DNA from 2 places in the Cupriavidus sp. OV096 genome. Region 2 is predicted to be linked to the other one. Evidence: riboswitches for the same ligand, from Rfam matches in the RefSeq annotation. Region 2 holds a riboswitch; the other holds the start of a gene.
What was found. A riboswitch is a leader RNA that binds a small molecule or an ion and turns the genes downstream of it on or off. The one in region 2 is predicted to bind glycine.

Region 1: another riboswitch for glycine. It lies ahead of gcvT (glycine cleavage system aminomethyltransferase GcvT); the one in region 2 lies ahead of BM115_RS11100 (D-amino acid dehydrogenase).

What each region holds. Positions count from the first base shown of each region.
Region 1 covers NZ_FOWM01000014.1:95,446-111,005, reverse strand. The annotation lists gene gcvP (aminomethyl-transferring glycine dehydrogenase) at 1-471, opposite strand, end outside; gene gcvH (glycine cleavage system protein GcvH) at 573-953, opposite strand; gene gcvT (glycine cleavage system aminomethyltransferase GcvT) at 1,057-2,184, opposite strand; glycine riboswitch at 2,277-2,399, opposite strand; glycine riboswitch at 2,421-2,508, opposite strand; gene BM115_RS23920 (glycine zipper 2TM domain-containing protein) at 2,628-2,849, opposite strand; gene BM115_RS23915 (UvrD-helicase domain-containing protein) at 3,103-5,211, shown strand; gene BM115_RS23910 (response regulator) at 5,561-6,292, shown strand; gene BM115_RS23905 (ATP-binding protein) at 6,353-7,549, shown strand; gene BM115_RS23900 (ABC transporter substrate-binding protein) at 7,574-8,680, opposite strand; gene hemN (oxygen-independent coproporphyrinogen III oxidase) at 8,935-10,374, shown strand; gene BM115_RS23890 (c-type cytochrome) at 10,493-11,401, opposite strand; tRNA gene BM115_RS23885 (tRNA-Arg) at 11,725-11,800, shown strand; gene BM115_RS23880 (SDR family oxidoreductase) at 11,912-12,823, opposite strand; gene BM115_RS23875 (FAD-binding oxidoreductase) at 13,062-14,453, shown strand; gene arfB (alternative ribosome rescue aminoacyl-tRNA hydrolase ArfB) at 14,525-14,929, shown strand; gene BM115_RS23865 (bifunctional cytochrome P450/NADPH--P450 reductase) at 15,116-15,560, shown strand, end outside.
Region 2 covers NZ_FOWM01000004.1:185,376-200,935, reverse strand. The annotation lists gene BM115_RS11145 (mechanosensitive ion channel domain-containing protein) at 28-858, shown strand; gene BM115_RS11140 (phospholipase D family protein) at 958-2,586, shown strand; gene BM115_RS11135 (hypothetical protein) at 2,581-2,991, opposite strand; gene BM115_RS11130 (DUF2917 domain-containing protein) at 3,179-3,469, shown strand; gene BM115_RS11125 (LysR substrate-binding domain-containing protein) at 3,428-4,378, opposite strand; gene BM115_RS11120 (MFS transporter) at 4,538-5,809, shown strand; gene BM115_RS11115 (hypothetical protein) at 5,856-6,389, shown strand; gene BM115_RS11110 (histidine kinase N-terminal 7TM domain-containing protein) at 6,486-8,078, shown strand; tRNA gene BM115_RS11105 (tRNA-Leu) at 8,137-8,223, shown strand; gene BM115_RS11100 (D-amino acid dehydrogenase) at 8,326-9,627, opposite strand; glycine riboswitch at 9,791-9,889, opposite strand; gene BM115_RS11095 (cytochrome b/b6 domain-containing protein) at 9,965-10,516, opposite strand; gene BM115_RS11090 (PepSY domain-containing protein) at 10,519-10,785, opposite strand; gene BM115_RS11085 (LysR family transcriptional regulator) at 11,005-12,015, shown strand; gene BM115_RS11080 (DUF6630 family protein) at 12,037-12,543, opposite strand; gene BM115_RS11075 (ArsR/SmtB family transcription factor) at 12,577-13,266, opposite strand; gene BM115_RS11070 (Bug family tripartite tricarboxylate transporter substrate binding protein) at 13,392-14,360, shown strand; gene BM115_RS11065 (NAD(P)H-dependent flavin oxidoreductase) at 14,385-15,341, shown strand; gene BM115_RS11060 (enoyl-CoA hydratase/isomerase family protein) at 15,354-15,560, shown strand, end outside.

The DNA of each region.
Region 1 (15,560 bases), on a different contig from region 2:
GATGTCCAGCCCGGTCAGGTCCGTGACCATCTGCTGGAAGTTCAGCATCGCCTCCAGGCGGCCCTGCGAGATCTCGGGCTGGTACGGCGTGTAGGCCGTGTACCAGGCCGGATTCTCGAAGATATTGCGAAGGATGACGCCCGGCGTGAGCGTGTTGTAGTAACCCTGCCCGATGAAGCTCTTGAGCACGCGGTTCTTGTTCGCCAGCCCGCGCAGCTTGGCCAGCGCGGCTTCCTCGGTCAGCGGCTCGGTGAATTCGCCGAGCGGCATGCCGTCGCGGCGGCGGATGGCGGCGGGCACCACGGCGTCGATCAGCGCGGCGCGTGTCTCGTAGCCAAGGACCTTGAGCATGTGTTGCTGTTCGGCGGCATCCGGGCCGATATGACGGGCGGCGAAGGCGTCGCGCGCCTCCAGTTCGGCCAGCGTGGGCCGGCTACCTTGGGCGGCGTTCATGGGAAGAGGGGCGTTCATGGCAAGTGTCTCGTGGGGCGGGGCGGCAGGTGGTCAGCCTGGCCGCCGCGCGGGCATCTCGGGCGCCGTCTCCTGGCTCGGGAGACGGCTGGTGCAGCGCGTCAGGCGCCGACGCTGGCCTTGTAGGCGTCGACGTTCATCAGGCCGTTCACATCGTCGCCATTGGCCGGCTTCAGCTTGAACAGCCACGCGTCGAAGGCGTTGGCGTTGACGGATTCCGGCGCGGCGCTGGCGGCCTCGTTCACGGCGATGACTTCGCCGGCCACCGGGGCGTAGATGTCGGAAGCGGCCTTCACGGACTCCACCACGGCCAGCGCGTCGCCGGCGCCGACCGACTTGCCCACTTCGGGCAGTTCCAGGAAGACGATGTCGCCCAGCGCGTCCTGCGCGTGGTCGGTAATGCCGATCGTCAGCGTGCCGTCGGCTTCAACGCGCACCCATTCGTGCGATTCGGTGTACTTCAGGTCAGCAGGGAAATTCATGACGGATTCTCCGGGAATGCAGTGTTTGTCTTGTTTCGGTTCGCCTGCCGGGGCCAGCCGGGCAGGCGTGATGGCGACCGTTGGTGTCAGCCGGGCGGATGCCTCAGCTCACGAGTGCCTTGCCATTGCGCACAAACGGCAGTTTAACCACAGTCGCGGTCAGTTTGCGGTCACGAATCTCGACCTGGACCTCGGTGCCGGGCACAACGCCCTGCGGCAGCCGGGCAAAGGCAATGGATTGGGAGAGGGACGGGCTGAAGGTGCCGCTCGTGATCTCGCCGTCGCCGGCGGGGGTGATCACCTTCTGGTGCGCACGCAGCACACCGCCCTTGTCGCGCAGGATCAGGCCGGCAAATGTCTTATGTTGTCCGGCTGCCAGCAGCGCCGACTTGCCGATGAAATCGCGCTCGCTCTGCAGGTCGACGGTCCAGGCCAGGCCGGCGTCGAGCGGCGAGGTGTGGATGTCCATGTCCTGGCCGTACAGGTTCATGCCGGCTTCCAGGCGCAGCGTGTCACGCGCGCCCAGTCCGGCCGGGCGCACGCCCACGGACTGCAGCTTTTCCCAGATGCCGGCCACGTTCTCGGCCTCCACCACCAGCTCGAAGCCGTCCTCGCCGGTGTAGCCGGTGCGGGCCACCATCAGCTCGCCGACCATCGGGTCCCGCACCACCACCGCGTTGAACGGCTTGAGTGCGTCGGCCGGCTGGGTCGACGGGAAGGCCTCGTGCACCTTGGCGCGCGCGTTCGGGCCCTGCACGGCGATGATCGCCAGCTTGCCCACGCCGGCCGGCGCCACGTCGCCCCGGCGCGGGGTGATCGTCACGCCGCTGCCGGTGGCCGCGTTGCGGGCCGTGATCCATTCGATGTCGCCCAGCGCCGTGCTGGCGTTCACCACCAGGCGGAAGCGGTCTTCGGCGAAGAAATAGACGATCAGGTCGTCGATGACGCCGCCCTTTTCGTCGAGCATGCACGCATACAGGGCCTTGCCCGGGGTCTGGAGCTTGTCGACGTTGTTGGCCAGCAGGCCGCGCAGGAAGGCGCGCGTGTTGGGGCCGGACAGGTCCACCACGCACATGTGCGAGACATCGAACATGCCGGCATCGCCGCGCACCGCGTTGTGTTCCTCGATCTGGGAGCCGTAGTTGACCGGCATGTCCCAGCCGCCGAAATCGACCATGCGGGCACCGAGCGAGCGGTGGATGGCGTTAAGGGGCGTGGCCTGGAGCGTCATGGGAAATCCTCTGGAGCGAATACGGCAGCGAAAACGAAAAAAGGGTCATCCGCCGTGGGGATCGATGGCAATGCCACCAATCCGCCGCGGCGGATGACCCCTCTGTCCTCGATACCTGAGAGATTACGATGCAGCTTGCCGCATCGCGCGCCCCTTCGGTGGACACGCTCGCCATGCGTTGGCACGGGCGGGTGTCGCTCTCCAGAGTGCGGCATGCATCGTGTGCATGTTGCATGCCGATCCGACCGGTCCGTGGTGCCTGAGAGTTTTCGGGTGATACCCCTTCGGCGGCGCAATGGCTGCGCGCTCTCCCGGTTGGATGCGCGTGAATGTACGGGACGGGTTGACCTTTGTCAACGCGGCGCCGACGCCACCTTGCTAGGCGCCGGGGAGGGGGCTGGCTGTAATTCCTGCCGCCTGAGGTAAGGACTACCCGCGCCGGATCAACGATCCTTCGTGACGACGTTACCCACCACGCCACCCACCGCCGCGCCACCCACCGTGCCGAGCGCGCTGCCGTTGGTCAGCGCCGCGCCGCCGAGCGCGCCAACGCCCGCGCCAATGGCGGTGTTGCGGGTCTTGGGGCTCATGTCCGCGCAGCCGCCAAAGGCCGCCAGCGTGACACCGATCAGCGTGATTTTCGCCAGGGTTCGCATTGTTTTCATGATCGCCTCCGAATGTGCCGAATTTGTCATCAGGACGGCGTCGCCGCCGGTCCCGCATGACCGTATGAGGCAATCTCCATGCCCCGGATGTCCCCTCGGACGTCACTTTTACGAAGTGTTACCGCGATGAAACACTGGTAGCACTTGCGTCCTTGATGTCCGTCATCAGGCACCGGCGCAGGCCACCCTGCGTGTTAACATCGACGCCTTTCGCGCGCCCGCCAAGCGTGCGCCATCCGGCACCCGCCCACCTATGACCCACGGACTCAACGCCGCCCAATCCGAAGCCGTTCGCTATCTGGACGGGCCCTGCCTCGTCCTCGCGGGCGCCGGGTCCGGCAAGACGCGCGTCATCACGCAAAAGATCGCCCACCTGATCGAGGACAAGGGCTTCGAGCCGCGTCACATCGCCGCCGTCACCTTCACGAACAAGGCGGCGAAAGAGATGCAGGAGCGCATCGGCAAGCTGATGGAGGGCAAGACCACGCGCGAGGGCAAGCGGATTCCGCTCAAGCAGCTCACCGTCTGTACCTTCCACTCGCTCGGCGTGCAGATTTTGCGGATGGAGGCGGAGCACGTCGGCCTGAAGCCGCAGTTCTCGATCATGGATTCGGACGACTGCTTCGGACTGGTGCAGGAGCAGCTCGCCACCACGGACAAGAAGCTGATCCGTAGCGTGCAGGGCACGATCTCGCTGTGGAAGAACGGCATGATCGATCCGGAGACCGCGCTGGCCCAGGCCGCCAATGCCGACGAGCACCAGGCCGCCATGGTCTACCGCAATTACGTGGCCACGCTGCACGCCTACCAGGCGGTGGATTTCGACGACCTGATCCGCCTGCCCGCCGAGCTGTTCGCGCGCGACGAGGCCGTGCGCCTGAAATGGCAGAACCGCCTGCGCTACTTCCTCGTCGACGAATACCAGGACACCAACGCCTGCCAGTACGCGCTGCTCAAGCTGCTGGCCGGCGGCTCGCACCTGCGCGCGCCGGCGTTCACGGCCGTGGGCGACGACGACCAGGCCATCTACGGCTGGCGCGGCGCCACGCTGGACAACCTGCGCGGCCTGCAGACCGATTTCCCGGACCTCAAGGTCGTCAAGCTCGAACAGAACTACCGCTCGACGGTGCGCATCCTGGAGGCGGCCAACGCGGTCATCGCCAACAATCCCAAGCTGTTCGACAAGAAGCTGTGGTCGGAGCACGGCATGGGCGACCCCATCGCCATCCATCCGATGAACGACGAGGAGCACGAGGCCGAGTCCGTGGTGTTCCGCCTGTCCGCCCACAAGTTCGAGCGCCGCGCGCAGTTCCGCGACTACGCCATCCTGTATCGCGGTAACCATCAGGCGCGGCTGTTCGAGCAGATCCTGCGGCGCGAGCGGATTCCGTACGTGCTGTCCGGCGGCCAGAGCTTCTTCGACAAGGCGGAGATCAAGGACATCTGCGCCTACCTGCGGCTGATCGCCAATCCGGACGACGATCCCGCGTTCATCCGCGCCATCACCACGCCCAAGCGCGGCGTGGGCAACACCACGCTGGAGGCGCTCGGCACGTTCGCGGGGCAGGCCAAGGTGTCGCTGTTCGAGGCCGCCATGATGGGCGGCATCGAAGGCAAGCTCCAGCCGCGCCAGCTGGAGCCGTTGCGCGTGTTCTGCGAGTCGATGGTGCGCCTGGCGGACCGCGCCAAGACCGATCCGGCCACCGTGCTGCTCGACGACATGATGGCCGGCATCCACTATGAATCGTACTTGTACGATACCTTCGACGAGCGCCAGGCCCAGTCGCGCTGGACCAATACGCTTGAATTCCTCGACTGGCTCAAGCGCAAGGGCACGCGCCCGGAACCCGAGGCCGGGGAGGGCGAGGCCACCGGCTTCGACAACGCCGACGGCTTTGGCGACGAAGGCAAGAACCTGCTCGAACTGACACAGACCGTGGCGCTGATGAGCATGCTCGAAGGCCGCGAGGAAGACCCGGACGCGGTGCGGCTCTCCACGCTCCACGCGTCCAAGGGCCTCGAATATCCGCACGTGTTCCTGGTGGGCGTGGAGGAGGGCATCCTGCCCCACGCGCGCGAGGACGAAGACATGAGCGACGAGAAGATCGAGGAAGAGCGCCGGCTGATGTACGTTGGCATCACCCGCGCCCAGCGCAGCCTCCAGATCAGCTGGTGCAAGAAGCGCAAACGCGCCCGGGACACCTACTCCTGCGAACCCTCGCGCTTCATCGCCGAAATGAAACTCGAAGAAGCGCCGGCTCCCGTCGACGAGACCCCGGCCATGAGCCCCAAGGACCGGCTGGCCAATCTCAAGGCGCTGCTGGGTACGCCGGGCGCACCCGGCAAGCCGGTGACGGGTTGAGTCGCATCCCCTACCAAGCATCACGGCCGATACAAGGCAGACAAGACCGCGCGCCTCGCGCTTTCTAATATGGCGACGCGTCAGACGCCTCGGCGACTGGCGCCGTGCCGCGCCTGCCCTTCGGTTAGCGGTGCGGCTGGGTACGCTTGCGTGCCTGGCTCTTCCCTGTTGAACGCTCCCGGCGCGGCAGTGCCGGGGGCGTCGTTTTGTCAGGCGAAGTTATCCACAGCGCACGTATCGAACCTGATACAAAGCCGCCACAGCGCGAATATTGCAAACTGGTACAGTTGACCGCCGGTCGTTGCGCAGGCCGTCGCCCGCCGGCGTTTCCCATCCCTCCCGCTTTGCCATGGACCTCACTCCCGCCTTGCCTACCCGCCTGCTGATCGTCGACGACGATCCCCAGATCCGCGCCATGCTGGCCGAATACCTGGCCACGTTCGGCATGGCGGCCGATGGGGCCGAAGGCGGGGCGTCGATGCGCACGGCCATGGCGCAGCATCACTATGACCTGGTCATCCTGGACCTCTCGCTGCCCGGCGAGAACGGCCTGACGCTGTGTCGCGAGATCCGCGAGCGCACGGACATCCCCGTAATCATGCTGACCGCCCGCGCCGAACTGGCCGACCGTGTGGTCGGACTCGAGGTGGGGGCGGACGACTACGTGACCAAGCCGTTCGAGATGCGTGAACTGGTGGCGCGCATCCACACGGTGCTGCGGCGCAGCCGGGCCGATGTGCGTCGTTCGGCACCTACCCCGGCGGGGCACGAGGTCAAGTTTGGCGCGTGGCGGCTCAACACCACGCTGCGCCAGTTGCTCGACGAGGAAGACACGGTCGTGCCGCTGTCGAACGCCGAGTTCCGCCTGTTGCTGACCTTCATCGAGCACCCGAACCGCGTGCTGGATCGCGAACTGCTCATCAACCAGGCACGCGGTCGCGACCTCGACGTGTTCGATCGCAGCATCGACCTGCTGGTCTCGCGCCTGCGCCAGAAACTGCGCGACGATCCGCGCGACTCGGCGCTGATCCGCACGGTGCGGGGCGAGGGCTACGTCTTCACGGTCAACGTGGATTCCTGACGCATGGCCGCGTCCCCCCCGCCGCCGAACGCCACCGCCGGCGTCCGGACAGACCCCACCATGCGGCGCCACCTTTTCGATTCGATGTTCCTGCGGCTGTTCCTGGTCATGGCCGCGATCATGGTGGCCGTGCACGTGCTTGGCGTGACCGTCATCGAGGGCCTGTTCCCGCGCCCCGGCTCGCCGCGCTGGGAGGAACGCATGCGCGAGGCGGCCTCGGAGGCCGCCGCCGCCGGCAAGCCATTCCACCGCCCCGAGCCGTCGCAGCGCGGCCCGCGTTTCGAGGAAGACGAGGAGGCGGGCGAGGGCGGCCCGGCCGGGGAGCGCGGCATGTTCCGTCCCGGCCATCCCGACCGGCGCGGGGAGCCGCCCGGACCGCAGCGCCACTTCCCCCCCTGGCACGGACTCTGGCCCCTGCATCCTGGCCTGATCTTCCAGTTCATCGCCATCGTGATTTCGTCGTGGGTGGGCGCGCGATTGCTCGCGCGGCCGGTGCAGCGGCTGGCCACCGGTGCGAACCGGCTGGCCCAGGATGTGCACGCCCCGCCACTCGACGATGATGCGGGTCCGGCCGAAGCGCGCGCCGCCACCAAGGCGCTGAACCTGATGCAGCAACGCATCCGCACGCAGCTGGCGCAGCAGTCGCGCTTCCTGGCGGCAGTCTCGCACGACCTGCGCACGCCGCTCACGCGCATGAGCCTGCGCATCGAGCGCATCGAGGACAACGACGTGCGCTACCGCCTGCGGCAGGATCTGGCCGAGATGAACGGGCTGATCGACGCCACGCTCTATTACCTGCGTGACCGCGACGACGGCACCGGCCCGCGCCAGCGCGTGGACGTGCAGGCGCTGCTCCAGGCCATCGTCGACGATGCCGAGGAACTGGGGCAGGACGTGCGGCTCTCCGGCACCGCCGCGCCGCTGCTGGCCTACCCGGCGGAGTTGCGCCGCGCCGTGGTCAACCTCGTCGAGAACGCGCACCGCTACGGCGGCGCCGCGCATATCGTGCTGACGGACAGCCCCGAGCGCGTGCAGATCGACGTCTGCGACAACGGCCCCGGCATTCCGCCGGCCGAGTTGCAGCGCGTGCTGGAGCCGTTCTATCGCGTGGAGTCGTCGCGCAGCCGGGCTACCGGCGGCGTGGGGATGGGGCTGTCGATTGCCGCCGATATCGTCAATCGCCATGGCGGCGAGCTGACGCTGGACAACCGCGTCGAAGGCGGCCTGCGCGTGCGCATCACGCTGCCGCGCGACTAACTAATAGATATAGCGGCGCGCGGGTCAGGCGCGCTGCGGCACGCCCGACTTGCCGATCGGCGCCAGTTGCACGTACTGAGAGCCGCGCAGCCCGCGCGTGAAGTCGAGCGTGAAATCGCCCACATCGATGCGCGACTGCAGCGCGCGGCGCAATTCCAGCGCACCCGGCGCCTTGGCCGCGCCGGCAGCGCGCACCAGCCAGGCGGCGCCAATGTAGCCGGCCAGCGTGGCCGGGGAGGGCGGTTCGTCGAGGTACTGCTTCATCCGCGCCACGTGTTCCTTGACCACGCGCAGCGTGGATTCCTGCGGGCCGGGCGCCACCTGCGTGACCACCACGCCCCCCGCGTAGTTGCCGCCGAGAATCTCGCGCGCCGAGGCCGGGCTCACGGCCGACAATCCCACCAGAAAACCGTACCAACCCTGCGAGGCCAGCGCGCGGCCAAGGCCGCCGTAGGCAAGCGTGTCGCCGGCCACGATGACCGCGCCGGGCCGCGTCGCGGCGATGCGGCGCGCGCCGTCATCGACACTGCCGGTCAGCGTCACCGCGCGCGTACCGAGGTCGCGCTCCATCCGATCGAGCCACGGCGAGCCCGCCGCGAGCGTGCCGGCGGCGAAGTCGGGCGACACGGCCAGGACGATGTTCTTGAGGCCGTAGCTGCGCAGCTGCCGCACGGCGGCGTCCAGCTCGGCCTGATAGTCGGCGCGCGTGAACCAGATGTTGTCGGCGGCAAGCGAAAGCCCGGAGAGCGGGGCGACGATCTGCACGCCGCGCCGGCTCAGTTCGGACGACGTGGCCAGCGTGGGCAGCAGGGTGTCGCCGGGGCCGAACAGCACGTCGATATGGTCCGACTCGGCCATGCCGATGGCCTGCGAGGTGGCGATGCGCGGGCTGGCATCGGCATCCCGCACCACGTGTACGATGCGCGGCCCCTGAACCGAGGCGTTCGCCGCATCGAACAGCACCTTGGCGCCGGCCAGGTAGTCGCGCGCCAGATCCGCTTGCGGCCCCACGCGGTCCAGCAGATGGCCGACCACCAGCGCCCGGCGCTGCGAGGAGGGCTGCGGTTGCGGCTGGGCGAACGCGGCCGGTGCCGCGAGCATCGCGGCCAGCGTGCCGAACGACCGGAGCATGCGGCGGCGCGCCGGCGCGGCGGGCGACATCGTTCTGGGCGAGGCTGGGCGCATGGTCGGCGGGCGTTGGAATCGGGTGGAGGAGGGGACGGCGGGCAGAGCCTATCGGCCGTTCGTGACGCTCGGATGACGCCAACGCCCCACGGTGGCGGGGCTGCGGGCGCAAGCGCGGCGTGCGCTTGATGCGCGTCAAGGTGAGCGACGGCGCAGGGGCATAGCATCGTGACCATCTTCGCCCGCAAAAAGAGCGCACCATGTCCGCCCCCACCCTCCCCAGCATGCCTGCCGCCACGGCGTTCGACCGCCGCGCACTGGCCGACTTCCGCAGCCTGGCCGGCCGCATCGACGGCAACGGCCCCCGCTACACCTCCTACCCCACCGCCGACCGCTTCGACGCCGAAGTGGACGACGCCCGCTACCTCGCCGCGCTCGACGCCTGCCGCGCGGACTCCCCCGCGCCGCTCTCGCTCTACCTGCACATCCCGTTCTGCGAGAACATCTGCTACTACTGCGGCTGCAACAAGATCATCACCAAGGACCACGCCCGCAGCGCGCGCTACGTTGACTATCTCGCCCGGGAAATGGCAATGGTTGCCGGCCGGCTCGGCGAGCGCCGCGCGGTCATGCAATCGCACTGGGGCGGCGGCACGCCGACCTTCCTCGATCCCGACGAAATGCGTCGCGTAATGGCGGCGCTGACGCAACACTTCCACCTGCTGCCCGGGGGCGAGCACGCCATCGAGATCGATCCGCGCCGCGTGACCGATGCGCGCATGGCGCTGCTGGCGGAACTCGGCTTCAACCGGATCAGCCTCGGCGTGCAGGACTTCGACCCGGAGGTGCAGGCGGCGATCCATCGTGTGCAGTCCTATGAGGAAACGCGCGATGTGGTGCTGGCGGCGCGCCGGCTCGGCTTCCGCTCGGTCAGCATGGACCTGATCTACGGGTTGCCGCACCAGACCACCGAACGTTTCGCGGCGACCATCGACCGCGTGCTGACGCTGCGGCCGGACCGGCTCTCGGTCTACAGCTACGCGCACCTGCCGCATGTGTTCAAGCCGCAGCGGCGTATCGACGAGGCGACGCTGCCGCCCGCCGGCGAGAAGCTCGACATCCTGGTATCCACGATCGAGCACCTGACCGCCGCCGGCTATGTCTATATCGGCATGGATCATTTCGCGCTGCCGGACGACGACCTTGCCATCGCCCAGCAGGCCGGGCGCCTGCAACGCAACTTCCAGGGCTACGCCACGCATGCGGGGCACGATCAACTGGGCTTCGGCGTCTCGGCGATTGGTGCGGTGGCGGGCCACTACGTGCAGAACGCGCGCACCACGGACGAGTACTACGCCGCGCTGGACGAGGGCCGGCTGCCGGTGGCGCGCGGCTTTGGCATGTCCGCCGACGACCACCTGCGCAAGGCGATCATTGGCGCGCTGATGTGCCACGGCACGCTCGACATCGCGGCGGTGGAGGCCGGGCATGGCATCGACTTCGCCCGGACCTTCGCGCCGGAACTGGCGGGGCTGGACGCGCTGGCGACGGAGGGGCTGTTGCGGCGCGATGCGTCGCGGATCGACATCACTCCGCTGGGCCGGCTGCTGGTGCGTCGCGTGGCGATGGTGTTCGACCGCTACCTGCGCCAGGACGCGGGGCGCGAAGTGCCGCTGGTGCGCTATTCGCGCGTGGTCTGAACTGCTGCCTATATATATAGGGATAGGGGCGCCGGACCGACCGGCCCCCAATCGAAACAAAAAAGCCCGCGAGGATCGTCGCGGGCTTTTTTGCGTGGACTTACAGGTGCGCTTTGCGTTACTTCGAGGCGTTGACCATGTAGTCGGCGGCGGCGATCACATCGGCATCGGCGCCGGCATAGCCACCCTTGGGCGGCATCACGCCCTTGCCCTTGAGCGCGAAGTTGTGGACGGCGTCCATGCCTTCCTTGATGCGCGGTGCCCAGGCGGCCTTGTCGCCGAACTTCGGCGCACCAGCCACACCGGCGGCGTGGCAGGCGGCGCAAACCTGGTCATAGACCTTCTTGCCGGTTTCGGCCGATGCAGCGGCCGGGGCGGCAGCCGCCGCAGCAACGGGTGCGGCGGCAGCGGGTGCCGGTGCAGCAGCCGGGGCAGCCGGCGCGGCAGGAACCGCCGGGGCCGCGGCCTGTGCGTCAGGCGCCGAAGCCGCAGCCTGGGCCGGTGCCGCCTGGGCAGGCGCGGGCGGTTCCGGGAACTTGGCGCCGCCGGCGTCGGCCAGGTGCACCACGGCACGGGCCAGTTCGTAGTCGGTGTAGTCGTCCGGCGAGGTGCCGGCGCGGGGGGGCATCGCGCCCTTGCCGTTCATCACGGACTTCAGCAGGCCGTCAAAGCCCTGGCCGATCCGCGCGGTCCAGTCGCCGGGTGTGCCGTGCTTGGGCGCTCCGGCCGCACCGGTGGCGTGGCAGGCGGCGCAGACTTCCTTGTAGACCTGCTCGCCGGTCTTGAAGACGCGCGGCGCGTTCGGGTCCTTGATTTCCAGGGAAGCGACGGGTTGGATGCGATGGTTGACGGCTTCGGCCGTCTGGGTGGAGCCGGCGCCCTCGTGGGTGCCGTGACCAACAAAACTAACCAACAGGACGATCACGAGAATCGGCACCACGAAGGCGGCGATCACGACAGCGATCAGTTGTTTCGGGGTCTTGATGGGAGACTCGTGGTGGTCGTTTTCTTGGTGGACGTCACTCATACAGAACTCTCGATTTTGCAGGGAAACCTAGTGCAGCGCGTTGGGGGCGGCTTGCTTTGTTGGCCCTTGTCGGGGATGGGTCTGTTTTCGCCTTTCGGCTATCTGCGTCCGGGCCATGTCTCGTGTCCCGGGTACGTCTCGTTTCGACGCAAATAGCTGGCGATTATAGACCCAAGCCGTGGCGTCCGGGGCCAAAAGCGGCGGCTGCGAGACCTGCCGGAACCCTTCCCGGCGCAACCCGCATGGACGCCGCCCGACAAACGAGGTATCCTATGCGACTTTCCGACGCCGGCCCTCGTCCGACGTCAATCGCAGCTCACATCGCGCCCGTAGCTCAATGGATAGAGTACTGCCCTCCGAAGGCAGGGGTTGCTGGTTCGATCCCAGCCGGGCGCACCAATAGACTGGCTTGCAGTCAGTCCACGCTAGTCAATCCCGCGCACGCGAATTTCCAACAGTTTGTGGTCCGAAGCCAGGTCGACTTCCAAGCAGCGGACGCTTGCGCCCGTCTCACCGATACCCCGTGATATCCGCCGGCTTGCCCGCATCGACCACTTCGGTCATGTAGCGCCAGGCGTCGGGCTGGCTGCCGTCGAGGTCGGTGAAGCCGTAGACCTGCGCCAGTTGGCCGCTGGATAGCGTCTGGCCGTTCCAGCGGGCCAGCTCGGGGTCGGCGGCGAGGGCGGCCACGGCGCGGCCTACGTAGGCGGGGGTTTCGGAGATTGCGAAATGGGGTTGCCGTGCGGTGGCGTCGCGCCAGTTGGCCTCGGTGACGCCGTAGGCGTCCAGCATGGCCTCGGCGCGCAGCCAGCCCGGCGTCAGTGCCACGGCGGTGGCGCCGTACGGCCCCAGTTCATGCGCGAGGGCGAAGGCCATGCGCAGCACGCTGGCCTTTGCCAGATCGTAGAAGAACGACACGCGGTAGTTGGTGGCGTTGTAGGCCGCGGTGCCGTCGGTCACTTCCACCACCAGCCCACCCGGCGATTCGATCAGTAGCGGGATCGCAAAATGGCTGGTAATCGCATGGGTATGCACGCCCAGTTCGAGCGTGCGCAGGCCAATGTCGAGCGACGATTCCCACACGGTCTTATTCCACTCCATGACCGTGGCGCCCCAAATGTCGTTGACGAGGATGTGCAGCGCGCCGTGGTCGGCGCGGATGCGGTCCACCAGCGCGCTGACCTGGGATGGCACCGTGTGATCCACCCGCACGGCGATGCCCCGGCCACCTGCCGCCGACACCAATTCGGCAGTTTCCTCGATGGTCTCCGGGCGATCCATCTCGGAGCGCTGTGCGCGCGTGGAACGCCCGGTCACGTAGACCGTGGCCCCGGCCGCCCCCAGTTGCACGGCGATGCCGCGTCCAGCGCCACGGGTGGCACCGGCCACCAGCGCGACGCGGTCTCTGAGCGGAGCAGTCATGGGAACGATGCTAGGCAACCGGCGCGCGTGCCGCAAGGTACGCCGCCGCGCGCGAGGCGTCTCCGGCGCCGCCTCACCGCTGTAACCGATCGGTCGATTTCCGGCCCCCGGCGCACGCGGCGCGGCCCGGCGGTAGCCGGCAGGCCAGCGTGGATGCCCCCTCCGCGATTGTGGCGCGCGCCTTGCAAGGAGAAGAGGTTCCGTCGCCCGCATCGCGCACACCGTGGAGGAAACCGCCATGCCAACCCTGACCCCTGCCCATCTCGACATGCTGCGCCAGTCCGTGCGCGGCAAGGTCCTGCTGCCCGCCGACCCCGGCTACGACACGGCCCGCACCGTCTGGAACGCCACCGTGGACAAGCGGCCGGCCGTGATCGTGCAGTGCACGGGCACCGCCGACGTGATCCAGGCCGTCAACTTCGCGCGGGACCGGGGCCTGGTGCTGGCCGTGCGCGGCGGCGGACACAATATCGCAGGCAGTGCGATCTGCGCCGACGGGCTGGTCATCGACCTCTCCGCGCACCGCAGCGTCCAGATCGATCCCAAGGAAAAAGTGGCCTGGGTCAGCGGCGGCGCCTTGCTGGCCGATTTCGACCACGAGGCGCAGGCGCTCGGGCTGGCCACGCCGCTCGGCATCAACTCCACCACCGGCGTGGCCGGGCTGACGCTCGGCGGCGGGTTCGGCTGGCTGACGCGCCAGTACGGCATGACTGTGGATAACCTGCTCGGCTGCGAGGTCGTCACCGCCGATGGCCAGCGCCGCTGGGCCAGCGCCACCGAGGAGCCCGACCTGTTCTGGGCCTTGCGCGGTGGCGGCGGCAACTTCGGCGTGGTCACGCTGTTCCAGTTCAAGCTGCACGATGTCGGGCCGATGGTCACCACCGGGCTGCTCGTCTTCCCGGCCGCCGAGGGCAAGTCGGTGCTGCGCCAGTACCGCACCTTCGCGGAAAACACGATGCCGGACGACCTGAACGTGTGGGTCGTGCTGCGCAAGGCGCCGCCGCTGCCGTTCCTGCCTTCCTCCGCGCATGGCAGCGACGTGGTGATCCTGGCCGTGTTCTACAACGGCGATCCCGACAAGGCCGACGCGGCCATCGCCCCCCTGCGCCAGTTCGGCCAGACCGTGGGCGAGCACGTGGGGCCGGCGCCGTACGCAGCGTGGCAGCAGGCGTTCGATCCGCTGCTCGGCCCGGGCGCGCGCAACTATTGGAAATCGCACAATTTCTCGCGCCTGGACGACGCCGCCATCGACGCGATGACGGACTTCGCGCTGCGCCTGCCGTCGCCGCTGGCCGACATCTTCATCGGCCAGGTGGGCGGGGTGGCCAACCGCGTGGCGCCCGATGCCACCGCCTACGCGCACCGCGACGCCCGCTACGTGATGAACGTGCACGCGCGCTGGGAGCGCAATGACGAGGACAACGCCTGCATCGCCTGGGCGCGCGACTTCTTCCGCGCGACCGAGCCGTACGCCACGGGCAGCGTCTACGTGAACTTCCTGACCGAGGAGGAAACCGCGCGCGTGGGCGCCGCCTATGGGCCGAACTACGACCGGCTGGCGCGCATCAAGCGTCAATACGATCCGCACAACCTGTTCTGCACGAACCAGAACATCGCCCCGGCGCCGTAGCGGCATTGCCCGACTGTGGCGGACACGTTCCGCCACACATCGCCGGCGCATGCGTTGCTATGATGGCGGCCATGGCCGGCGACTTCCTCATCCCTCATCACGAATACGAGATCACCGCGATCCGCGCCCAGGGCGCGGGCGGGCAGAACATCAACAAGGTGTCCAACGCGGTGCACCTGCGCTACGACGTACGCACGGCGTCGCTGGCGGCCGACCACAAGGAGCGGCTGCTGGCCCTGCACGACCACCGCATCACCCGCGACGGCGTGATCGTCATCAAGGCGCAGCAGCACCGCAGCCTGGAGATGAACCGCGAGGAAGCGGTTCGGCGCCTGCACGAGCTGGTGGAGAGCGTGGCCACGCCGCCGCGCACCCGGCGCGCCACGCGGCCCACGCTGGCATCGCGCAAGCGGCGCATCGAGGCCAAGACCCAGCGCGGCCAGATCAAGGCGCTGCGCGGGCGGGTGGTCGATTAGTCGTTAGTCACCCAGTCAACGCCAGTCACCGATCGGTCACTTTATTCGAACGTTTATTTCAAACGCACGGCGGATGCCTCGCGGCGGCGGGAATTGGAGGGCATGCTCGGTGTCCGCGCGTTGACTTCGCCCCCGAAACTCGGCGATTGTCTACGGCAGTCAAGACCCGCCCCCAGGCCCGCCCCCATGTCCATCGTCCAGCCCGCCGTTGCCCTCCAGCCCATTCCGCGCGACCCGGGCTGGCCCATCGTCGGCAATCTGTTCCAGATCACGCCGGGCGAGGTCGGGCAGCATCTGCTGGCGCGCAGCCGGCACCATGACGGCATCTTCGAGCTGGACTTCGCGGGGCGGCGCGTGCCGTTCGTGTCGTCCGTGGCGCTGGCCAGCGAGCTGTGCGACGCCACGCGCTTCCGCAAGATCATCGGCCCGCCGCTTTCCTACCTGCGCGACATGGCCGGCGACGGCCTGTTCACCGCGCACAGCGACGAGCCGAACTGGGGCTGCGCCCACCGCATCCTGATGCCGGCGTTCAGCCAGCGCGCGATGAAGGGCTATTTCGACGTGATGCTGCGCGTGGCCAATCGCCTCGTGGACAAATGGGACCGTCAGGGCCCGGACGCCGATATCGCCG
Region 2 (15,560 bases):
CCATCGGCGCGTGCCCCGGACGCCCCCATGCACTTCAACGCCAACGACAGTCTCCTGATCAACGTGGTTGCCAGCATGGTGGTGGTCCTGGCCGGCACGCTGGTGGTCAAGCTGATCAACCGCTTCTTCTCGGGGCGGCTGCAGGCGGACAACCGGGGCGCCTATCGCGCCTGGACCGTGGCGTCGCGCAACGTGGTGGCGGCGGTGATGTTCCTGCTGTTGCTCGGCATCTGGGTGTCGGAGCTGAAGAGCGTGGCCATTTCGCTGGCGGCGTTCGCGGCGGCCCTGATCCTGGTCGGCAAGGAACTGGTGATGTGTTTCCTGGGCGCGTTCATGCGAATGATCACGCGCCCCTACCAGCTGGGCGATCTGGTCGAGATCGGGCCGTTCGGCGGGGAGGTCATCGACATGGATGTCATGTCGACCACGCTGGTGGAGGTGGCGCCCACGCGCCAGTACACGGGTTTCACGGTGCAGGTGCCGAACAGCCTGCTGATGACCACGGCCGTGCGCAACCATTCGCAGGCCGGCAAGTACACGCTGGACATGGTGCGCATTCCGCTGGCGGTGGGCATGGACCCGGACGTGGTGGAGGCGCAGCTGCTGGCCGTGGCGCGCCAGGCGTGCGAGCCGTTCATGGAAGAGGCCGGCCGCACGCTGCGCCGCTACGGCGACATGCGCTTCGTGGACCTGTCGCAGTTCGAGCCGCGCGTGCTGTTCGATCCCGTGGACGCGGAGCGGGTGGACGCCATCGTACGGTTCCCGGTGCCCGTGAGCGCGCGCCTGCCGGTGGCCCAGCAGATCGTGCGCGGCTACTACCGCGCGTGCACCCTCCCGCAGGCGGAGGCGGCGGTATAAGGTGGAAGGAAGATGAAAAGGGTTCGGACGCAGAGCCGATCCCGCAATGCAGCAAGATGGCCTGACGGGGATCTTCTAGGAGAGCGGACCATGGCGCCGATGCTGAGGCTCTGGATGGACGGGGTGGGCGGGCCGGACTGGACCGGCTGGCGGCGCGGCCGCTCGCTGGTGGCGCTGCTGCTGGCCTCGTTCTGCCTGGCCGTGCTGGCCGGCTGCGCGAGCCTGCCTGCCAATGCCGGCCGCACCCCCAGCTACGCGGCCAAGGACACCAGCGGCACGCTGCTGGCCCGCACCCTGGCGCCCCGGCTGGCGCAGAACCCCGGAAAGTCGGTCTTCTACCCGCTCGGCGCCGGGCCGGACGCGCTGGCCGCCCGCATGGCGCTGGCGCGCGCCGCCCAGAAGACGCTGGACATCCAGTACTACATCTTCGACATCGACCAAACCGGCAGCGTGCTGATGGGCGACCTGATCGACGCGGCCGACCGGGGCGTGCGCGTGCGCATCCTGATGGATGACATCCACACCGAGAAGCAGGACAAGACCTGGGCGGCGGTCGATTCCCATCCCAATATCGAAGTGCGCATCTTCAACCCGTTCGCCAGCCGCCGCGCGCGCTGGTTCGAACTGGCGTTTGATTTCGGCCGGCTCAACCGCCGCATGCACAACAAGCAGATGACGGTGGATAACCTCGTCACCATCGTCGGCGGGCGCAATATCGGCGACGCCTATTTCTCGGCCAAGCCGGACATGGATTTCAGCGATCTGGACGTGATGGTGGCCGGCCCCGCCGTGCCGGCCGCGAGCGCCGTGTTCGACGAATACTGGAACAGCGAGAGCGCCTACCCGGTGGCCACGCTGGTGCCCGAGGGCAAGGAGGCGCCGGACGAGTTGCGGGCCTTCCGCAAGGCCATCGAGGCGCGCGGAGACCAGGTGCGCGCCAGCGAGTTCGTGCAGGAGCTGCTCGACTCGGGGCTGGTGCGCGGCATCGAGCTGGGCCATCTGCCCGGCTACTGGGGCGGAGCGCGCGTCATCTCGGACAAGGCCGAGAAGGTGGAGGAAGACCCCGACGACCCCACCTCCCACGCCATTCCGCAGTTGCGCGCGATGATGGAAAAGGCGGAGCGCGAGCTGGTGCTGGTGTCGCCCTATTTCGTGCCCGACGACGAGAACATGGCCTGGCTGGCCGGCATCGCCAAGCGGGGGGTGAAGATCCGCGTGCTGACCAACTCGTTCGCCGCCACGGACGTGGCCGCCGTGCACGCCGGCTACGCGCCGCGGCGCAAGGCGCTGCTGCGGGCCGGCATCGACCTCTATGAACTGAAGCCCACCGCCAACGCCGAACTGGCGCGCAGCCAGGCGCGCAAGAGCCGGATGTTCGCCTCCAGCCGCGCCAGCCTGCACGCCAAGACCTATGTGGTGGACCGGCGGCTGCTGTTCATCGGCTCCCTGAACCTGGATCCGCGCTCGATCAAGCTCAATACGGAGATGGGCGTGGTGCTGGACAGCCCCGCGCTGGCCGAACGGCTGGTCAAGAGCATGGATGACGGGCTGCTCGACATCGCCTACAAGGTGGAACTGCGCAAGAGCGAGGGCGGCGGGGAGTCCATGACCTGGACCACGCGCGAGAAGGGGCAGCTCTCCACCGTGGACAGCGAGCCCGGCATGAGCGTGTGGCAGCACATGGGCATCGGCATCCTGCGCGTGCTGCCGGTGGAGGATCAGCTATAGGGCTAGGGTGGGATCGGCGCCGGGCGGCTCGGCGGACTGGAGCAGGTGCTCCTGCAGCCGCGACAGTTCCGGGGCGATGCCGCCCGGAAAGCCTTGCCGGCCCCCGCGCTTGTCGATCAGCAGGTCGGCCAGGAAGAGCGTGACCGGGGTGGGGTAGCCCTGCTGGCCAGCCAGCGCGGCAAGCTGGTTGGCGATGCGCGGATAGGTGTGGAACAGCTCGAAGGGGCGCACCTCGCGCGGTAGTTGCGCGAGCCACTTCAGCGCGGCGGGCGTCAGCGCCTGCGTGGCCGGGTCCGGCGGCTGGCGGGCGTCGCGCCAGTCCACGGTGCCGGTAGTCGGCACCTCGCCGTCGAGAATCTTCCTGGCTTCCTCGACGGTGACAAATTCGAACGAAATCGGGTCCATGGCAATCGGTGGCAAGACGGCGCGGAATGCGCGCCGACACCGCATTCTATCGGCATCTCCAGCCGGAAGTTGACAGCCGGTGCGCGAAAGTCAGCGTAAAAGTCGGCGCGAAAGTCATGCCAGCGCGCCGCAACCCTCATGGCACCGGCCCGGCCGGTCGGCGACGATAAAAGCGTTGCCGGAGCCCATGATGACCTACACCCTGATGATCGAGAATGACTGCCTGCCCATGGCCTTGCGCGCCGGGGCCGAACTGGCCTGCGCCGGGGGCACGCTGTGGCTGACGCTGGAAGGTGCCCGGCCGCGGCGCTCGCCCGATATCGTGCTGACGGCTGGCCAGCGGCACCGCGTGACCGAGGACGCCACCTATTTCCTGACCGCGCTGGGCCATGGCGCCGTGACCGTGTGCCGGGTCATCGCCCCGCCTGCCCCGCCGCTACGGGCCCGGTGGCGCTGGCACAGCCTGCCGCTGCGCTGAGGCGGGCGCCACCCGGGCCGCCTCGGCGCGAATCCAGGCGGCCACGCGCGCCACGTCTTCGCGTGGGTGGTCGGTGGCGTGGATCAGCCAGAAGGCGTTGGGGCTGGCCAGCGCGGCGCCGGGCATATCGACGACCGCCAGTTGCCCGCCCGCGATCAGCGGCTGGATCAGTTCCAGCCGCCCCAGCGCCACGCCCTGGCCGGCCAGCGCCGCGTGAATCATCTGGTCATATTGGTTGAATCGCAGGATGCCGCGCCGGCTGGCCTGCCGGTAGCCGTGCGCGCCGAGCCAGCTGCGCCAGTGCAGCCACGGGCGCGGGTCATCGAATTCCAGCAGGGGCAGCTGGGCGAGGTCTTCCACGGCGGTCAGCCGGTGCGCGCCGAGCGAGGGATGGGCGACCGGGGCGATGGTCTCGTCGAACAGGCGGATCGCGTCCGCCGCGGCGTCGGCCTCGCGGCAATAGCGGATGGCGAGGTCGATGCCGTCCGCGCGCAGGTCGCTGATCTGGTTGCTGGCGGAGAGCCGCACGTCCAACTGCGGATGGGCGCGCTGCAGGCTGCCCAGGCGCGGCAGCAGCCACAGCCCCGCCACGCCGATGCTGGCCGTCACGGTCACCGGCTGGCGGCCATCGCGCTTGCGCAGTTCGCCGGCCACGTCCTGGAGTTGCTGCACCGCGCCATCTGCGCTGCGGAACAGCCGCTCGCCTTCGGGCGTGAAGGCCACGCCGCGATGCTGGCGCACGAACAGCCGAACCTGGAGGTGGTCTTCCAGCGCGCGGATCTGCCGGCTGACGGCGGACTGCGTCAGGCACAGGTCGTCCGCTGCCTGGGTGATGCTCATGCGCCGGCCCACGGCCACGAAGCCCTTGAGCAGATCGAGCGGGAACAGCCGGGCGAGCGGGACGGACATGGCGGGATGGGTGGGGAAGGTGTTGGGATTAAAGCACGGCTCGGCCCCCGCTGCCATGACCACCACGCATGGCAGGAGGGCGGAAATGTCGCTTGAGCCTGCGCCCCCGATCGCCTGAAATAGAGCGATCTCCCAACCCGATCGTCCCATCCTCCCGACATGACCCAACGCCCCGCCTCCCATGCCGCCGGCGCATTGCCGACCGGTTCGCCACCCTGGTGGCGCACCGCCTGGTTCCTGCTGCTGGCCGGCGGGCTGGTGATGGGGCTGGCGCTCGGTGCGCGCCACGTGCAGGGCCTGTTCATGCTGCCGATCATCACGGACCGGGGCTGGACGCGCGAGACCTTCGCCTTCGCCATGGCCGTGCAGAACCTGACCTGGGGGCTGGCCCAGCCGTTCACGGGCATGGTGGCGGACCGCTTCGGCTCCGCCCGGGTGATGCTGGCCGGGCTGTCGCTGTACGCGGTCGGCCTGTTCCTGATGGCACAGGCGGCCACGCCGGCGGCCTTCGTCTGGTCGGCGGGGCTGTGCGTGGGCGTGGCGCTGTCCGGCACCACCTTCGGCGTGGTCTACGGCGCCTTGAGCCGGATGATCGCGCCGGCGCAGCGCAGCCGGGCGCTGGGGCTCGCCGGAGCGATGGGTGGCATCGGCCAGTTCCTGCTGGTGCCGGGCGCGCAGGTGATGATCCTCCAGGCCGGCTGGCGCGGCGCGCTGGTGATCCTGGCCGTGACCGCCGCCGCCATGCTCCCGCTGGCGCTGCCATTCCAGGATCGGACGCACCCCGCCAGCGGTGCCGGTGCCGGGGGCGCCCAGCCGCCGCTGCTCGGGGCGGTGCGCGAGGCCTTCCGCCATTCGGGCTTCTGGCTGCTCAACCTCGGCTTCCTCGCATGTGGCTTTCAGTTGGCTTTTATCGCCAATCACCTGCCGGCCTACCTGCGGGACAAGGGCATGCAGCCGTCCGAAGGCATGGCGGCGCTGGCGATCATCGCGCTGGCCAATATCGCCGGGACGTACTGGTTCGGCGTGCTGGGCGGGCGGCATTCGCGCAAGTATCTGCTGGCCGGTATCTATTTAGTACGAACGGCGGCGATGGCGCTGTTCGTGCTGCTGCCCCTCAGCGCCGCCACGCTTTACGGGTTTGCGGCGGTGATGGGCTTCCTCTGGCTCGGCACCGTGCCGCTGACCAGCGGCATCGTCTCGCAGGTCTTCGGCGTGCGCTACATCACCACGCTGTTCGGCTTCGTGTTCTTCGGCCATCAGCTTGGCTCGTTCCTCGGGGTCTGGCTGGGCGGGGTGGTGTTTGAGGCCACGCGCTCCTACGACCTGGTGTGGATGGGGGCGATGGCGCTCGGGGTGGTGGCCGCCGCGCTGCACTGGCCGATCGACGACCGGGAGATCGTCCGCGCGGGCTGGCCGCAGCCGCAACGCTGAGTTCGGCCGGCTGGGCTATGCTTGGCATGGACTCTGGAGACATGCCATGCCCAACCCGATTTCCGGGCGCGCCGTCCGCGTCGCCCTCCTTGCCGCCCTGGCCGCCGTGGTCCTCGGCGGCTGCGCCACGCTCCAGCCGGTGCAGACCGCCCAGTCGATGCTCGGCAGCCCGCAAAGCTCGGTACGCGAGACATTCGGCAACCCGACCGAGACCTACCAACTGGCCGACGGCACCCAGCGCTGGATCTATTCCAAGCAGCCCTACGGCTTCGAGGTCTACGCGGCCGACTTCGACGCCGCCGGCAAGCTGGCCGGCTTCCGCCAGACCCTGACCGAGAAGGAGATCTACGAGGCGCGCCCCGGGGTCTGGACCAAGCGCGACATCGCCGAGCGCTTCGGCCTCCCGCGCGAGCCGGTGCAGTACTTCGCCCTGATGAAGCGCGAGGCATGGAGCTATCGGATGTACATGGCCGGCAACCTGCCGGCGCACTTCAGCGTCTATTTCGATGACGCCGGCGTGCTGGACCGCACCATGATCATCATGGACTCGCGCGGCGGGGACCGCAGCCGCTCCAAGTAAGTGAGGGCGATGGGGTGGCGCCCCGGCTAGCCCCTATAATGGGGCGCCTCCGCCATGTCGGGCGCGGCGGTTATTATCAGGTTCCCCGCCGTTCTCATGCCCTCGTACCCTCTTGTCCTTTGCCTGACCATAGCCGTGGTGTGCAGCGTGGGCATGGTTATCGCCACCTGGCCGCGCCGCGACGATCCCACGATCAAGGCTTTCCTCGTGCTGGCCGGCGGCGTGGCCATCTGGAGCGGCGGCCGGCTGCTCGAAGTCAGCTCGACCGATCTGGACGGGCGCATCTTCTGGGCCAAGGCCCAGTACGCGGGCATCGTGATGGTGCCCATCGGCTGGCTGGTGGCGATGATCCACCTGAGCCGGCCGCGCTACGTGGTGCCGTGGTCGCGCCTGTGGCTGCCGGTGCTGGCCGCCGTGGCGTCGGTGGTGATGGTGCTGACCAACGAGCGGCATCACCTGATCTGGACGCGCATCGACCTGATGCCGGCCGGCGTCTCGCCGGGCGCGATCTTCCACCATGGCCCCGGCTACGTGGTGGTGGCGGCGTGGACCTACTTCATGCTGCTGCTAAGCCTGGTTTTCCTGCTCACGGCCGAGGTGCCCAATGCGGCGCTGACCCGGCGGGGCCGGGCCATCGTGGCCAGCAGCCTCACCTTGCCGCTGCTCACCCACATGGCCTACCTGCAGCGCTGGACCAGCCCGCTCGGCGGCGACCTGACCCCGGCCACGTTTTCCCTGATGACGGTGGTGGTCTGGATCTGTGCGCTGCGTACCCATCTGGACGACATCGGCCACTACGCGCGGCTGCGCGTGTTCGACACGATTGGCGACGGCTGCGTGATCGTCGACGCGAAGGGGCGGCTCGTCGAGTTCAACCCGGCCGCCCTGCGGCTGGTGCCCGACCTGCGCCGGGGGCAGCCGATGCCGGCCGTATGGGACGAGGCGCTGCGCCAGCCGCGCGAGGCGGGGGCCGACGTCGGCGCCATCCCCTACATTCCCCAGGGCGCGCACTACGAGGTGACGGCGGAGCCGGTGATGCGGCTGGACGGCAAGCGCATCGGCACGCTGGTCTTCATGCGCGACATCAGCCGCTACCAGTCGCGCGAACTGGCGCTGACGGCCCAGCTCGGCCAGACCGAGGCGAAGCTCTCGCGCGTGGAGGCGGACCTCGACATCGACGCGCTGACCGGCATCCCCAACCGGCGTTTCTTCCAGCGCGAGTCGCTGCTGGCCGTGACCCGGGCCTTCGAGGCGGGCGAGCCGATCGGGCTGCTGATTCTCGATGTGGACCTCTTCAAGCAATACAACGACCTGTACGGCCACCCCTGCGGCGACGATTGCCTGCGCCGGGTGGCGACCGCGCTGACCAGCGTGCTGGTGGGCGAGCAGTTCTGCGCGCGGCTGGGCGGCGAGGAATTCGCGGTGGTGCTGCCGGACGCCTCGCAGGACGAGACGCGCAACGTGGCGCGCCGCATGGTGGCGGCGGTGCGCGACCTGGAGATCCCGCACAACGGCACGCCAGTGCAGCCCTTCGTCACGATTAGCGTGGGCGCGGCCTGTACGGTGCCGGACGCGCCACGGCTGGAGCCGCTGCTGCACCGCGCGGACAGCGCGATGTACCAGGCCAAGCGCGCCGGGCGCAATCGCTTCGTCCAGGACGGGAAGATCTACATGGGCCTGCAGGCATAGTGGCACGCGCAGGGGCTTGCAAAATCCGCAAGCTCCTGTAGAATGCGCCGCTCACCTTGCCCAGGTGGCGGAATTGGTAGACGCACTAGGTTCAGGTCCTAGCGGTGGCAACACTGTGGAGGTTCGAGTCCTCTCCTGGGCACCAAGATTGAAGAAAAAGGCCCCGCGCAAGCGGGGCCTTTTTCGTTGGCGCGATGGTTGTCGCCCCTCTCCCTCAGGGAGAGGGGCGGGGGAGAGGGCTGGCGGTTCAGGCAGCGATATCGCGTCCGGTCACGCCGGCCCTCTCCCCCAACCCCTCTCCCGCAAGCGGGAGAGGGGAGAAAGCACGCGGTACCGCCGCCTGCCGGATGACATCGCCCACCATCTCGGCCGTCACCGCCGACAACGTCCACCCCAGATGCCCGTGGCCCGTGTTGTAGAACACGTTGGCCTGCCGTCCGCGCCCCACGCGCGGCATCATGTTCGGCATCATCGGCCGCAGCCCTGCCCACGGCACCACGCTGCGCGTGCTCACGCCGGGGAAGCAGGTGTTGACCCAGTCGATCAGGGGCCGGATGCGGTCCGCGCGGATGTCGCGGTCGATGCCGTTGAACTCGGCCGTGCCGGCCACGCGGAAACGGTCCACGCCGAGCCGGCTGGTCACGAGCTTGGTCTCGTCGTCGAGCAGGCTGACCGTGGGCGCCGCAGCCTGGCTGGCGGCGTCGGGCAAGTTCACCGTGATCGAATAGCCCTTCACCGGGTAGATGTTCACGCGGTCGCCCAGTTGCGTGGCGAACTGCCGGCTGGCCACGCCGGCGCAGACCACTACGGCGTCGAAGGTTGTCGAACTTGTCTGATTACCGTCGCGGACGGTGATGGTGGCCGTGCGGCCGTCCGAGTTGACCGACTGCACGTCCTGGCTGTAGCGCGTGACCACGCCCAGCCGCTGGGCCGCCGCGGCCAGGCCGGAGGTGAACTTGTGGATGTCGCCGGTGGCGTCGCTCTCGGTGTAGTAGCCGCCGTAGTACTGGCCGGCCAGCGTCGGCTCGATCGCGCGCATTTCCTCGGGTGTGACCGCGCGGCGCGGCAGGCCGCCCTCGGCCAGCAGCGTGGAGACCTCGCCGGCATGGTCGAAGCCGGCCTTGTCCCGGTAGATATGGAGGATGCCCTGCCGCTTGAGATCGAAGTCGATGCCTTCCGCCTCGGCCCAGTCGAACAGGTGTGCGCGGGCGGCGATGGCCAGGCGGGCGGTCTCGATCGTGTTGGCCCGGTAGTGCGGCATGGCGGCGATGAACGCGGCGAACCAGCTCAGCTTGTGCCAGGTGGGGCGGGGGTTCACGAGCAGCGGCGCGTCGTTGCGGAGCATCCACTTGATGCCCTTGACCAGCGTGGAGCGGTGGGTCCAGACCTCGGCGTTCGACGCGGAGAGCTGGCCGCCATTGGCGAACGAGGTTTCCATGGCGGCGTAGCGATGGCGCTCGAGCAGTGTGACCGCGAAACCACGTTTGGCGAGGGCGTAAGCGGTCGTCACGCCGGTGATGCCACCGCCGATGACAGCGATTGTCTTCATGTTGTCAGGTCTTCCAGGACGTCGTGGATGGGGGGTACGTGGCGCACCATGCGCGACGCACGCCCCCTCTGTCCTTGACCTGAGAGATTCACGATGCGCGCGGGCGCATCGCTTGCTCCTTCGGTACCGTCGGCTGACGCGAGCCGGGGTTCTTCAGAGTGCAATGGCGTTACCGGTCCTTTGGCCTGAGAGTTTCCGGGGCGGTTGCTCCTTCGGCGCCGGCCTGCCGGGCGGCAGGCACAGTCTCTCCCGATAACGCGGGTAAAACGGGTATGGCGGGTGATGCGGTATGACGGGGCTACTATGCCACGGGCGGCGCCGGCGCGGCAACCCCAGGTTAGTCGAGGTCGCGCGGCTTGCGGCCGGTGATCATCGCCCCGACCAGGTTTTCCTTGCCGGCCACGCTGGTAACGATGGCCACCAGCGCGTGCACCACCACCAGCCCGAGCAGCGTGTTGGAGAGCCAGCGATGGATGTCGATGGGCCAGTCCTCGCCCCAGAACGCGTCGAAGCGGGAGAGCCAGCCGGTAACGGCGAGCAGCAGGATCAGGGTCCACATCGCCAGCATCATCACCGCGCCGAGCGGGGTGTGGCTGATGAAGCGCGGCGTGCGGCGTCGGGCCATGGCCCGGGCATGGGCCAGCACGCCGGCGGGGCGCGGCAGCCAGGCGCGGAAGCGCGCGTGTTCGCTGCCGATGAAGCCCCAGAGAATGCGAAACAGCACAAGTCCGGCGGCCACGTAGCCCAGCACGCGGTGCATCTGGTCGCCGGAATCGTCGATGAGGTCGTAGCAGACGATGGCCGCCACGCTCCAGTGCGTGAGCCGCACCACCACGTCCCAGACGCGGAGCGTGGTGGTATTGCGCAGCTGGCCGGCCGGCACCGACATGCTTACTTCTCGATCTCGGACTTCACGATGTCGAGCGTCTTCGTGTCGAAGTAGATCTCGGCCTTCTTGCCGTCCTTGGTGGTGCCATAGATCTCGTAGCAGTTGCCGTCCACCTTGAACTTCTTGATGTTGTAGCCCTGGGCCGCGATCTTGGCCTTGGCGTCGGCCTCGGGCATCCATTCGGACTTCGGATGCTTGTCGCACTTGGCGCCCGCGAAGGCCCCCGTGGAAAACGCACCGGCGATGAGAAGTACGGCCACTTTCAGCATTGCAGCTCCCGCAAGAAGCCCCATCCGGGGCGGATGCCGGAATCGTACGCGGTAACAAGAACAATTCCCAATCAATGTTTTCCCGCACGATGACCTGCATCAAATGCCGTGCGCGCCGCCCGGCGCGGCGGCTATCGGCGTGAACGTCGGCAGCGGGATTGTCCGGGCTGTGGGACAATTCCGCCTCGCCCACAGGGCGTGGGTGACGAAGGTGTCTGCATGAAATCGATCGACTGGAAAGACTGGGAAATCTTCTGCCGCGTGGTGGAAGGGGGCGGCTTCACGCAGGGCGCCGAACTGGCGGAAGTGCCCAAGTCATCGGCCAGCGCGGCGGTTGCCCGGCTGGAAACCCAGCTTGGTGTGCGCCTGTTCGAGCGGACCACGCGGCGCGTGCGCGTGACCCAGCGCGGCCAGCAGCTCTATGACCGCGTGGCGCCCCTGTTTGGCGAGTTGCGCGAGATCAGCGCCGAGGCCGCCTCGGTGAGTGCCGAGGTCAGCGGCACGCTGCGCATCGCCACGCCTTACGAGGTGGGTTCGCAGCACCTGTCCGCCTCGCTCTCCAGGTTACTTAAGCTGCACCCGTCGCTGCATGTGGAACTGGACATGAGCTGGGACCAGCCCGACCTGATTCGCCACGGCTATGACCTCGCCTTCGTCATGACCGACACCAACCTCCACGACAGCTCGTTCGCGAGCAAGCGCGTGGTGCTGATCGAGCGTGCGTTCTATGCGGCGCCCGCGCTGATCCGCGAGCACGGCCTGCCGCGCGCGCCGCAGGACCTGAAGGGCTGGCCGACGCTCGGCAACCTCGACGATGTGCAATGGGAATTCCTGCGCGATGGGGTGGAAACCTTCGCCATGGACGTCTCGCCGCGCATCTCCACGCATAACGCTGAAGTCCGGCTCAAGGCCGCGCTGGATGGGCTGGGCGTGGCGCGCATGTCGCCCCGCTTCGTGCACGAGCATCTGGTGCACGGCCAACTGGTGCGCGTGCTGCCCGGCTATACGTCGTCGCCGCTGAAGGTGTACGTGCTGATGCCCGCGCGCAAGCTGATGCCGCCGAGCGTGCGGGCCTTCCTCACTGTGCTCGAGGAAACGCTGGGCGTGCCGGAGACCCGGCGCCCGGCACCGCGCGCCAAGGCGCTGGGGGGCACGGATGGATCGGACAGCGCCGACATCGCCGATACCCCGGACGGTGACGGCGGCGCGGTGGTGATCGGGCTCGACTGAGTTTCCAGGCGAGCCGGTCGGTCAGTAGGGCTGGTCGCCGGGACGGATGTCGAAGCCGAGCGTGTCGGCGATCTCGAGTATCTCTTCGTCGTCTTCGCTGCGCGTGATCCAGCCGCCGTAGGCGTCGCCGCCGGTATCCCAGTTCCAGAGCGTGTAGCCGGCCATGCGTAGCTGCGTGGCGACGATCTCCATCAGCTCGGGCACGCTCGTGCCCTCCAGGAAGTCTTCGTCCTCGGTGTCCTCGGTGCCCCAGTCCACCTCGAGGTCGATCCGCTCGCAAAGCTGGTTCAGGCAGCCGATAAAGGACTCGGCGTCTTTCCAGTCGACATAAAAGCCGGATTCCCAATCGATGATGTCCTTGACCTGCCACAGCAGGCCGGCGGCATCGATCTCGTCTTCCTCGGCGTCTTCCAGCGCTTCCTCGAACAGCGAAAACTGCCGGCTGGTCTGGGCGCTGTCGCCGAGGTTAATCAGCGCGAATAGCCGGCTGATGGCGTCTTGCGCGTCGTCGTCCAGTTCAATTGCCATCTGCTCCTCCTCTGGCTTCGGTATTCATATCCGTCAGGCTGCCACGTTCACGATTTCGCGCTGGCCGCGAGGCGTCACGCGCAGGGCGCGCGACGTGTCCGTACGCTCGATCCATCCGCGTGCCAGCAGGCTGTCGAGCAGCGCCGCGCCGAGCGCCCCGCCCAGATGGGGCTTGCGTTCGCTCCAGTCCGGGCAGGTGCAGGCGAACTGCCGGCGCTTGCGGCGGGTGGCGCCCAGGTCGATGCCAAGCTGCCCCATCGCCTCCGCGCCGGGGGCGCTGAGGTCGACGGCGCTGCCCGACACGATCAGCCAGCCCGCTTCGGACATTCGTTCGAAAAGACCCACCGCAAGTTCCCCAGCCAGATGGTCATAACAGGTGCGAGCCTGTCGCAGCGCCGGCGGCGCCGTGCGGGAGACCGGCACGGCACGCACGCGCGGCGGCTGGCTGGCCAGCGACGCCGACGCAAGCGCCTCGATGGCCACACCAATTTCCGGCGTGGCCAGCCGGTAATAGCGATTGCGCCCACGCGTCTCCACGGCGAGCAGGCCGCCTTCGGACATGCGGGCGAGATGGCCGCTGGTGGACGAGGCCGACAGCCCGGCAATCATCGCCAGTTCGCCGGCCGGCCGCGCGCTGCCATCCATCAACGCCCACAACATGGCCGCACGGCCGGGGTCGGCCAGCAGCCCAGCAAGCTGGCTGATGCCAGGAGCGTATTCCATAGTTCAGTGCGGAGTGAAACGACGGATGAAGTATAGAGCGAGATGCGTACAACCATATAGTGGACAAACGCAACGATATAAAATACTATGTCCACAAATATCCAGGCAGTTCTAATAAAGGAGACATGATGTTGCGCCTGATGATGTACTCGCTGTGGACGGCTGCCCTGTTGACGGTCAGCCCTGCGCAGGCGGCCTATCCGGACCGGCCGATCGTTCTGGTGGTGCCGTTCGCGGCCGGCGGGCCGGCTGACGTGATGGCGCGCACGCTCGCCAAGTCCATGACCACGCGGATCGGGCAGACGATCGTCGTGGAGAACCGGCCCGGCGCCGGGGGGCTCGTGGGTATCTCGGGCGTGACGCGTGCCACGGCAGACGGCTATACGCTGGGCATGGCCGGTACGGGCGCGATGGTCTACGCACCGTTCATTTCTCCCAAGATGCCATTCGACCCGCTCAAGGACGTGGCCTACCTGAGCACGATGGTCTCCACCCCGAACCTGCTGGTGGTCAATGCCAGCTCTCCCTTCAAATCGGTCGCGGATCTGCAGGCAGCGGCCAAGCGCGAGCCGGAGAAGTTCACCGTTGCGTCTGCGGGCGTGGGTAGCAGCACGCACGTGGTTGGCGCGCTATTCCAGCGCGAAGCGGGCATCCGCCTGCGCCACGTGCCATACAAGGGCGGCGCGCCCGCCGTGCAGGACCTGATGGGCGGACAGGTGGACATGTTCATCGCCGAAGTCCCGGCGGTCGCGCACCTGATCAAGGGCGGCAAGCTTCGCGCGCTGATGGTGACGGACACCAAGCGGCTCGCGGCGCTTCCCGATGTGCCCACGGCGGCCGAAGCCGGCTTGCCGAAGGTGCTTGCCGCAGGGGCGTACGGCATCGTCGCGCCACGTGGCCTGCCCGACGATGTGTCCCGCAAGATCGTCGATGCCGTCACCGCCGCATTGCGTACCCCCGACCTCATCGAGAAGTTTGCCGAGCAGGGCGGTATCGCACAGTCCAGCACTCCCGACGCCTACCGCGCGCTGATCAAGTCCGAGCAGGGGCGATGGGGGCCGGTGATCAAGGCAGCAGGCATCACCGCGGAGTAACCGCTTTTGCAGAGGAATCAACAGATGAGCATCAAGACGCGAATCACCGAATTGCTTGGGATCCGCTACCCCATCATCCAGGCGGGCATGAGCTGGGCGTCGTCGAGTTCTCCGCTCGTCGGGGCGGTGTCGAAGGCCGGCGGCCTGGGCGTGATCGCGGCTGGCCCGATGCGGCCCGACGACCTGCGCCGTGCGATTCGCGAAGTGCGCGAGATCACCGATGCGCCGTTCGCGGTCAACGTCGCCCTGTACAACAAACGGGCGGCCGAGCATCTGCAGATCGTGCTGGACGAAGGCGTGCCGATCCTCATCGCGTCGCAAGGCAGTCCGCGCGAACACATCGACCGCTTCAAGGCCGCCGGGGTCAAGTGGCTACACGTGGTGGCGCATCCCGACCATGCGCGCAAGGCGGCGTCCGCCGGCGTCGATGGGCTGGTCGTGGTGGGCGGCGAGGCGGGTGGACATCCGCCGCCCAGCGGTACGAGCACGCTGGTGCTGGTGCGATTGATTGCGCGTGCCGTTGACTTGCCGATCGTGGCCGGCGGCGGGATTGCCGATGGCGCGGGCGTTGCGGCCATGCTTTGCCTCGGCGCGGATGCCGTGCAGATGGGGACACGCTTCCTCCTGACCCCCGAGGCCTCGCTGCACGACGCCTACAAGGAGAAGGTGCTGGCGGCCGGGGTGGGCGATACCACGCTCGTGGGCTGGCGTGGCCTGCCGATTCGTGCGGTGCGCAATGCGTTCACCGACGAGTACGAGGCGGCGGAACGGGCAGGTCAGCCGCGCGAGGCGCTCGAGGCGCTGTTCGGCAGCCGGTCGCTCAAGATGGCCGCCCTGGATGGCGATGTCGAGCAGGGCAAGGTCGAGGCGGGCCAGAGCGCCGCGCTGATCGATGGGCTAGTGCCCGCCGGCGTGTTGGTCGAACGCATTGCGGCAGAGACGCGCGAAGCGATGGCGCGTATGGCAAATCAATGGAAGTAGAGAGGTGGGGACATGAGCGAACTGCAGATTGAGGATGTCGGCCAGGTGCGCGTGCTGCGCATGAACCGCCCGGAAAAGCGCAACGCGCTGAACAATGCCCTGACGCGTGGGCTGGTGGAGGCGTTGGCGGCGGCCGAAGCCGATGATGCCGTGCACGTCGTCGTGCTCACGGGCAATGGCTCGGCCTTCTGCGCCGGTGCCGACATCGGCGAGTTCAAG